Regions from separate parts of the Telluria sp. B2 genome, predicted to be linked through region 1. Evidence: predicted binding sites of a transcription regulator. Region 1 holds the regulator's gene; the other holds the start of a gene.
The links. The regulator sigma-54, encoded in region 1, starts transcription at its own class of promoters, with help from an activator protein. The targets are predictions, from matches to a motif close to TGGCANGNAANCTGCTTT.
Positions count from the first base shown of each region.

Region 1 (4,886 bases):
CAGTCGCGCTGGACACGCCGCTGGCGCAGGCGCTGCTCGAAGTAAGCCAGAAGGGCATGGGCATGACCGCCGTCGTCGACGCGGACGGGCGTCCGCTGGGCGTGTTCACCGACGGCGACCTGCGCCGCCTGATCGAGCGCGTGCAGGACTTCTCGAACATCTCGATCCGCGACGTCATGCACCTGAACCCGCGCACCGTGCACCCGGAGCAGCTGGCGGTCGACGCGGTGGCGATCATGGAAGAATTCCGCATCAACCAGATGCTGGTGGTCGACCTTGATGGCAAACTGGTCGGCGCCCTGCACATCCACGACCTGACCCGCGCAAAAGTGATTTAAATGAGTGATTCAATGACCCCGCTCGAACACATGCAGCGCGCAGCGCGCGTGAAAGTGATGATCTTCGACGTTGACGGCATCCTGACCGACGGCAGCCTCACTTACGGGCCGGACGGCGAAGTGACCAAGACCTTCAATGTCCTCGACGGCCTGGGCATCCAGCTGCTGCAGAAGACCGGCGTGCAGACCGCCATCATCAGCGCGCGCAAGTCGCCCATCGTCAACGCCCGCGCGAAGGACCTCGGCATCACCCACGTCTGGCAGGGCTTCCACGACAAGCGCGTCGCCTTTGTCGAGCTGCTGGCGCAATCCAAGCTGACGGCCGAGCAGTGCGGCTACATCGGCGACGACGTGATCGACCTGCCGCTGCTGACGAAAGTCGGCTTTGCCGTCACCGTGCCCAGCGGCCATCCGGAAGTCCAGTACCGCGCGCACTACGTGACGAAAGCGCCGGGCGGGCGCGGCGCCGTGCGCGAAGTGTGCGACATGGTGATGCGCGCCCAGGGCAGCTACGAACAGGCGCTGGCGCCGTATTTCGCGTAAAACATGGCGACCATTGCCAACCGCCGGACCTCGCACCGCTGGAAGCTGCTGGCGCTGATGCTCACGGCCGTGTTCTTCGCCTTCGGCAGCTTCTGGCTGCTGCAGGCGATGCAGGCCGGCGACCAGGCCAGTCTCGGCAATGCCGGGAACGAGCCGGACTACATCGTCGAGAACTTCAGCCTCGTGCGCATGACCGAGAGCGGGCAACCGCGCTATCTGGTGTCGGGCGAGCGCCTGGCCCACCATCCGCTGAACGACGTCTCCGAGGTGTCCAAGCCGGTGGTCGAGAGCATGGCGCCGGGCCGCCCGCGCATGACCATGCATGCCGAGCGCGCCCAGATCCACCATCAGGAAAACCGGATCGAACTGATCGACAATGTCGACATCGTGCGTCCGGCCACGCCGACCGCGGAAGCGATGCGCGCGCGCACCGACGCGCTGACCGTGCTGGCCGACGAGGAGATCGTCAAGACCGACCGTCCGGTGGAAATGGAGCTGGGCGCCTCGACGGTGAACAGTGTCGGCCTGGTGGCCGAGAACCCGACCCAGAAGCTGCATCTCGGCCGCGGCCAGATCGTCTATCCGCCGCGCCAGCGCTGAACCCTACAATCCCCAGGAACGAGCCAACCACATGAAAAAAATCCTCGCTGCCGCCGTCCTCACGCTGCTGTCCCTGTCCGCCTCGGCCGAACGCGCCGACTCGCTCAAGCAGGCCGTCGTCCATTACGACTCGCTCGACGTCGACGAGGTGACCCAGACCCGCATCCTGACCGGCAACGTGATCCTCACGCGCGGCACGCTGCAGCTCAAGGCCGACCGTGCGCTGCTGAAGGAAACGCCGGAGGGCTACATGAGCGTCACGCTCACTTCCAGCCCGGGCCGCGTGGCGACCTTCCGCCAGAAGCGCGACGGCGGGCCGGACCTGTGGGTCGAGGGCCAGGCCGAGCGCATCGAGTACGACGAGCGCCAGGAACTGGTGAAGCTGCATTCGAAAGCGGTCGTGCGGGAGCTGGAAAACGGCCGCCTGGTCAATGAACTCAATGGCCCCTACATCTCGTACGACAACCGCCGCGAAGTGGCGACGGTGCGCAACGACCCGAGCGGCCAGAGCAAGGTCGGCGGCGAGCGCGGCACCCTGATCATCGCGCCGCGCCGCGCAGGACCCGCGCCGGCAGCCGCACCGGCAGGAAAATAATGATGAAAGATGCAAGCACTGGCAGCACCCTGGTCGTCCGGGGGCTGCAGAAAAGTTACGGCAAGCGCCTCGTGGTGCGCGACGTCTCGCTGGAAGTGGGCTGCGGCGAAGTCGTCGGCCTGCTGGGCCCGAACGGCGCCGGCAAGACCACCTCGTTCTACATGATCGTCGGCCTGGTGCCGTCGGACGCCGGCGCGATCGAGATCAACGGCACCGATATCTCGAGCCTGCCGATCCACCGGCGCGCGGTGCTGGGCCTGTCCTACCTGCCGCAGGAAGCCTCGGTGTTCCGCAAGCTGACGGTCGAGGACAATATCCGCGCCGTGCTGGAACTGCAGCGCAACGAGGACGGCAAGCCGCTCTCGAAGGACGCCATCGACGCGCGCCTCGACTCCCTGCTGGCCGAACTCCAGATCGAGAAGCTGCGCGAAAACCCGGCGCTGTCGCTGTCGGGCGGCGAGCGCCGCCGCGTCGAGATCGCGCGCGCGCTGGCCACCAATCCGCGCTTCGTGCTGCTCGACGAACCCTTCGCCGGCGTCGACCCGATCGCGGTGATCGAGATCCAGCGCATCGTGCGCTTCCTGAAGGAGCGCGGCATCGGCGTCCTGATCACCGACCACAACGTGCGCGAGACGCTGGGCATCTGCGACCGCGCCTACATCATCAACCAGGGCGCGGTGCTGGCCTCGGGCCGCCCTGACGACATCATCGCCGACGAGTCGGTGCGCCGCGTCTACCTGGGCGAACACTTCCGCATGTAGCAACCACGAAGCGACAACGAAGCAGCAACAAGCGATGAAACAATCCCTGCAACTCCGGACTTCGCAGCACCTGGCGCTTACCCCGCAGCTTCAGCAATCGATCCGCCTGCTGCAGTTGTCCACGCTCGAACTGCACCAGGAAATCGAGCAGATCCTGTCCGACAATCCCTTGCTCGAACGGCTGGACGATCCGCTCGACCACTCGGTGCGCCTGCTTGCCGACGGCGCCATCAGCAATGCGCCCAGCCAGGGCGAGGCCCCGGCCACGCCGGGCGGCGAGGAGGGCGCGCCGAACGGCGAAGCGGCCGACTTCGATGGCGCCGATGGCGATGCCGGCCGCGGCGACGGCGATGCCGACTGGGGCGAAGCCGGACGGTCGTCCGGCAACGGCGAGGACGAGGATGGCCGGCCGCAACTGGAAGCGGCCGGCATCACGCTGCGCGAGCACCTGTCCGAACAGGTGCGGGTGACGGGCCTGAGTGCGCGCGACCGTGCGCTGGCCGAACTCGTGATCGACGCCATCGACGACAACGGCTACCTCGAAGAGCAGCTCGACGAGATCCACGCGCGCCTGCCCGAGGAGCTCGAGGTCGAGATGGACGAACTGCGCTGCGCGCTGGCGCTGGTGCAAAGCCTGGACCCGGTGGGCGTGGGCGCACGGAGCGCGGCCGAGTGCCTGGCGCTGCAGATCCGCAGCATGCCGGGCGTGCCGCTGGTCACGCGGCGCATGGCCCTCAAGATCGTCGAGGGCTACCTGACCTGGTTCGCCCAGCGCGAATTCAACAAGCTGAAAAAAGCCCTGGACTGCGACGACGAAGACCTGCGCGAAGCCCAGGCCGTGATCCGCCAATGCAATCCGCATCCGGGCGCGGCTTTTGCGTCGAGCACCTCGGACTACGTGGTTCCGGACGTGATTGTCCGGAAAACGAAGAACGGCTGGGGCGTGATGCTGAACCAGGACGTGATGCCGCGCCTGCGCGTGAACAACATGTACGCGGCCCTGCTCAAGCAGGGCAAGGGCGAAAGCCAGATGAGCGCGCAACTGCAGGAAGCGAAGTGGCTGATCAAGAATATGCGCCAGCGCTTCGACACGATCTTGCGTGTTTCGCAAGCCATTGTGGAGCGCCAGCGCAACTTTTTCAGCCACGGCGCGGTTGCCATGCGGCCCCTTGTGCTTCGTGAGATAGCTGATACACTAGGACTACACGAGAGCACAATTTCTCGTGTCACAACGCAGAAATTCATGCTGACCCCGCACGGCATGTTTGAGCTGAAGTATTTCTTCGGAAGCCACGTCGCCACCGAAGCGGGAGGTGAAGCATCTTCGACGGCGATCCGGGCTCTCATCGCGCAACTGACAGGAGCAGAAGACCCCAGGAACCCATTATCCGATAGCAAGATCGCGGAAATGCTCGGTGAACAAGGAATGGTCATCGCGCGCCGCACGGTTGCAAAATACCGTGAGGCACTGAAAATTCCTCCCGTCAGTCTCCGCAAATCCTTGTAACGGCGGCACCCACGCGCTTCCTTGTTGCGCGGCGCGGCAGCCGCCACATCTTCAAAGGAGTGTGTATGAATCTCACCATCAGCGGCCACCACCTCGACGTTACCCCCGCCATCCGTGAATACGTACAGAACAAGCTCGAACGCATCACCCGCCATTTCGATCAAGTGATCGACTCCCACGTGATCCTCGCGATCGACAATCTCACCGAAAAAGACAAAAGGCAGAAAGCCGAGATCAATGTGCGCATGTCGGGCAAGACCGTGCACGTGGAAAGCGTTGCGCAAGACCTGTACGCGGCGATCGACCTGTTGATGGACAGGCTGGATCGTCAGGTGATGAAGTACAAAACGATGCTGCAGAATCATAACCACGAGGCGCTCAAGCGCCGTCCTGAAGGCGGAGAGGCAGCCGTTGCCTGATTGGCCGGCAAGCACCGTCTGAACGAGGGCGCCAATGGCGCCCTTTTCATTTCTTGTCGGTGCGTCAATACCCCAGTTGTCTGGTCCTTCGGTAGAATGGATGTTTTTTCGACCACTTTCGAC
Region 1 is NZ_CP196525.1:5,147,360-5,152,245, reverse strand. It holds gene ACSUZJ_RS22745 (KpsF/GutQ family sugar-phosphate isomerase) at 1-338, shown strand, start outside; gene ACSUZJ_RS22740 (KdsC family phosphatase) at 351-881, shown strand; gene lptC (LPS export ABC transporter periplasmic protein LptC) at 885-1,481, shown strand; gene lptA (lipopolysaccharide transport periplasmic protein LptA) at 1,513-2,076, shown strand; gene lptB (LPS export ABC transporter ATP-binding protein) at 2,076-2,837, shown strand; gene ACSUZJ_RS22720 (RNA polymerase factor sigma-54) at 2,872-4,344, shown strand; gene hpf (ribosome hibernation-promoting factor, HPF/YfiA family) at 4,410-4,763, shown strand.

Region 2 (4,886 bases), 1.4 Mb from region 1:
GCAGCGCTGCGGACCGCGCCGGTGGGTGCGCCATGACCCATTCGGCGAGCATGTCGGCGGTGGCGCGTGTATTGCACAGCAGACCATCCGCATGGCGCGCGATCGTTTCCAGGTATTTCCGGAAATAGGCATCGGTGCCGTAAGCGAATTTGTCCGGCAGTTGCAGCGGAAGGATGTCGTACACCACGAAAAATACCTGGACCCCGTGATTGCGCATGTCCGTCAGCAGCGCCGCGTTCTGCGTCGTGATGCTGGCAGCCACGTCGAGGCCGAGGAAGATGTCGCCGGGGCGGTGTTCGATCGGCGCGTCTTCCAATTCCATCTGCCCGGCGCCGATCAGGGCCAGCGTGAAGTTGCGGGCGTAACGGTAGCGGCGGTTGCCGCCGTCGCCGTACACGGCTTCCACGCGATAGCCCGGCGGCGGCGCGGTGATCAGGGCCAGGAGGATGCTGCGCACTACCCGCGAGATGCCGGTTTTTGCATCCAGTTGCACGATTGCGGATACGTCCACCAGCAACTGGCGCGGCGGCACGGCAGGCTGGTTGTCGGCGATCGACATGGCAGCGGCCAGCAGTTCGGGATGGCGCGCATCGCGCGGGCAATCGTTCGACCGCAGTGCTTGCAGCAGCGCGCGGTAGTGAGCCGCCGGGCTGTGGCGCGTGAAGGCTTCGATGGCGTCGACGTAGGACGCGCAACGTGCGGTGCAAGACTGTTCTGCATGCTTGTCCTGTCGTGCCGGGATGCAGCGCCAGCGCTCGGCGATGCCGCGGCCGTACCAGGCTTCGGCTTGCGTGATCAGGTCCGCCGAGTCGACGATCACCCCGACGGCGAGGTCGAGCACAGGCTTATTCAGGGGATACTTGCCGGCTATGCCGGCAAGGCCCAGGGCCGGCTCGTCGGCCAGTCCGGTATAGCCATGCGACTCGAACAGGGCCATGCGCAAGGCTGGTGCTTGGCCCGCGCCGTCGAACAGTTCGCCAAGGAAGAAGTCTTCGAGGACGACAATGCCCGGATGGCGTGCCAGGAGTGGGGGCACGAAGCGATGCCGTTGGGAATTGCCAATGGCATAGACAATACGGTCGAATGTGCTCGCGTGTTCCTCGAACCAGTCGAGGCTGCGCAGCGGGAAGGGGAGGCTTTCGTCTGCCGGGCCGAGCGCCGGGACGACCAGGCACAAGGAGTAGCTCCGGGCCAGTTCCGCGAGCAGCCGGACTTGCAGGCTGGTGCTGCCTGGCGCTTGCGCGGCAATCCAGGCGAGGGCCGGGCGTGCCGGCGGCATGGGGTGGGCCGGCCGTTGGCGCAGCGCCAGCTCGAACGTTCCAAAAGCCCGGCGCGCGACGGCGGCCGCGTCGGCATCGATCTCGACGACGAGCGCGCCAGGCGGCTGCGTGTGCGTCGATCCGGGGTCGGAGGAAACACCGACGGCAGTCAGGAAGTGAGGAGAAGGCGGGGGACAGACGGTATTGGCAGTCGAGGACAAGCCCGGCGTGAATACGATGTCGACATCCAGGTTGGCAAAGAAATTCTCCCTGATCAGATCAATCGTGCGCTCCACCCGGGCCGTGCCGTCGGGCGCCGGGAGCGCATAGGTCAGGATGCGCTCCGGCGGCAACAGTCCTGCAAACGCTGCCCGCAGGTGTTCGATCGTTTCGGGGAACTGCTTGTTAAATGCAATCCAGACCGTGTGCGGACCGGGAGCGCCGGCCATTTCCCGGACGGCTGCCAAGCTGTCGCGGGCCAGGCTGCCGTTTGCCTGCTGGCAGGCGCGAAGATCGATGGCGATGCGCATGCGCTCGGCTTAGCGATGTGGCGTGGCGCTGTCCGGGCGCGCCAGATCGAGCAGCACCTTGCGTGCCGACACCGGCATGCGGGCGAAATCCAGCGGAAGGGGACCTGACCAGTCCGGCGCAAGGACGGTATTCGACAGTGCGGGGCTGGTCAGCTTGCCCTCCGCCAGGCGGCGCAGCATCCCCCAGAATTGCGGGTAGCGGTACAGTACCGGCAAGACGATCCTGCGCGCCAGATTGCTGCTCTTGGCGCGGCGCAGGCCGTCCTTGAGCCCCTTGATTGCGGCGGCGCGTGGCGTCCTGAGTGCGGCGGAAACAAGCTGGCGCAGCTGTTTTTTCAATTGCATGACTGCTAAAAATAGATCCTTGGATAGGCAATATTATATCCCCCGTACCATGCCCGGATGAGGGAGCGGCATTACAAGTCGACAACCGCATCCTGGTGAGCGCCGCCGCCAGGGACCGGCAGCCGGCGCTGGCGTCGAGCTCCGCCAGCGGCACAGCAGGCCCTGCCTGCGCATGGGGGGCTGCAGGCCGTTCATCGGAAAAGGACCGACCAGGCGCCGGGCCGGAAACTGTCGGATTTTTTTACACTAGGCAAGCGCCGTTTGGAGGTTCTTTTTGTAAATACTTGTTTTGTTTGAGAATTTTCTTTATGGCATGATTCGTGCTTGCTGGAAAGATGCGTTTTCCACCCTTACTTCCTACTATGAAAAAAATTTCTCTCATTGCCAGCTCCCTCCTGCTCGCCTTCGGCGCCAACGCACATGCCGGCATCATCGTTGCCCAGGAAAGCTTCGATGGCGCCAGCACCGGCTTCAAGGCCGGCTGGGCCACCGATCTCAAGGACAAGAACAAGCCGCTGGTCGTCGACAAGGCGCTGACCATCAAGACCAATTCCGACCGCGCAGCGTACTGGAACCTGAGCAATGCCCAGAGTGGCGACGTGTTCATCGATTTCTCGTTCTCGTACAGCGGCACGCTTGGCGACAACGACTTCCTGGGCCTGTGGCTGGGCGATTCGACCGGCCCGAGCTTCGGCCTGAAGGCCAATTGCGGCAACGGCAAGTGCACCGATGACCTGTACGTGCGCACGATCGGCACCGATGGTTCCTTCCTGCTGGGCAGCAACCTGAACGCCAACACCACCTACCGCCTGTTCGGCCACCTGTACAAGGCTGACGGTTCGGCCTACTACAACCGCTTCGACGCCTGGCTCAACCCGACCGCCGACGAAATGCGCGGCCTGACCGGCGCCGACATGAAGGCCAGCGGCACCAGCAAGATCAAGACCGTCGGCAGCATCGGCCTGCGCACCGTGAACATCGACAACAAAGTGAGCCTGCGCGTGGACGACATCCGTGTCAGCCAGGTGCCGGAACCGGGCAGCCTGGCGCTGATGGGCCTGGCCATGGCCGGCCTGGGCCTGGCCAGCCGCCGCAAACGCGCCTGAGCGCCATTGCGTTGCGCTCGACAGCCCGGCTTGCCGGGCTGTTGTTCGTTTGGCGGCGCCAGCCGGCTCCCGTCGAGGGGCATGCCTGCCCTGTCGTGAATGGATGTGGCTTCTGGCCACGCATGGGATTGCCGGACATGCAAGCAGCCGGTGCTCGTGCGTATTGATGGTTGTATTCATGCAACTGTCGTTCCCCGTACGCAGGCCGCGGGAAGCGTTGGGCATCGTGCCGCCGGGTTCGCGACGCGGTAAAATGACGGGATGACTTCCCCGATCTTCACCCACCTTCGCGTCCACTCCGAATACTCCATCGTCGACGGCCTCGTGCGCATCGACGAACTGGTGGGCGCCGCCGCCAAGGACCAGCAGCCGGCGCTGGCCGTCACCGACCTGGCCAACATGTTCTGCATGGTGCGCTTCTACAAGGCGGCGCGCGGGAAGGGGATCAAGCCCATCGTCGGCGTCGACGCCTGGATCACCAACGACGACAACCGCGACAAGCCGCATCGCCTCTTGATCCTGGCGAAGAACCACACGGGCTACCTGCAGCTGTGCGAACTGCTGTCGAAAGCCTGGCTGACCAACCAGTACAAGGGCCGCGCCGAGATCCGCGTCGAGTGGCTCGAAGCGCTTGCCACTTCCGTCTCCACGCTCGAGCCCGACGTCGACCAGGCCAACGCCCTGATCGTGCTCTCGGGTGCGCACTTCGGCGACATCGGCCAGGCCATCGAGAACGGCGACCTGGCGAAGGCCGAGAAGGCCGCCGAGCGCTGGTCGCGCATCTTCCCGGGCCACTTCTACATCGAGATCCAGCGCGCCGGCCAGGCCAACCAGGAGCAGCAGGTGCGCCATTCGGTGGCGCTGGCCTCGCGCCTGGGCCTGCCGGTGGTGGCGACCCATCCGGTGCAGTTCCTCAGGAAGGAGGAATTCATCGCCCACGAGGCGCGTACCTGTATCGCCGAAGGCGAGATGCTGGCCAACGCCAAGCGCGTGCGCCGCTTCAACGAAGAGATGTGCTTCAAGTCCCAGGCCGAGATGGCCGAACTCTTCAAGGACCTGCCGGGGGCGCTGGCCAACTCGGTCGAGATCGCCAAGCGCTGCAACGTCACCCTCACGCTGGGCAAGCCCCAGTTGCCGGACTTCCCGACGCCGCCGGGCATGACCATCGACGACTTCCTGGTCGCCGAAACGAAAAAGGGCCTGGAAGAGCGCCTGCTGCAGCTCTTCCCCGATCCGGCCGTGCGCGAGAAGGAGCGTCCGCGCTACGATGCGCGCCTGGAGTTCGAGAACCAGACCATCATCAAGATGAAGTTCCCGGGCTACTTCCTGATCGTTGCGGAGTTCATCCAGTGGGGCAAGAACAACGGCGTGCCGATCGGTCCGGGCCGCGGCTCGGGTGCGGGCTCGCTGGTCGCGTATGCGCTGAAGATCACGGACCTCGATCCACTTAAATATAACCTGCTGTTCGAGCGCTTCCTGAACCCGGAACGCGTCTCGATGCCCGACTTCGACATCGACTTCTGCCAGGAAAAGCGAGAACTGGTCATCCAGCACGTGAAGGACCTGTACGGCCGCGACGCGGTCTCGCAGATCGCCACCTTCGGCACCATGGCGGCAAAAGGCGCGATCCGCGACGTCGGCCGCGT
Region 2 is NZ_CP196525.1:1,100,318-1,105,203, forward strand. It holds gene ACSUZJ_RS04985 (glycosyltransferase family 4 protein) at 1-1,789, opposite strand, end outside; gene ACSUZJ_RS04990 (hypothetical protein) at 1,799-2,134, opposite strand; gene ACSUZJ_RS04995 (PEP-CTERM sorting domain-containing protein) at 2,497-3,240, shown strand; gene dnaE (DNA polymerase III subunit alpha) at 3,502-4,886, shown strand, end outside.
Region 2: ACSUZJ_RS04995 (PEP-CTERM sorting domain-containing protein) is a predicted target of sigma-54. The motif match lies at 2,444-2,461, and genes of this name have one in related genera.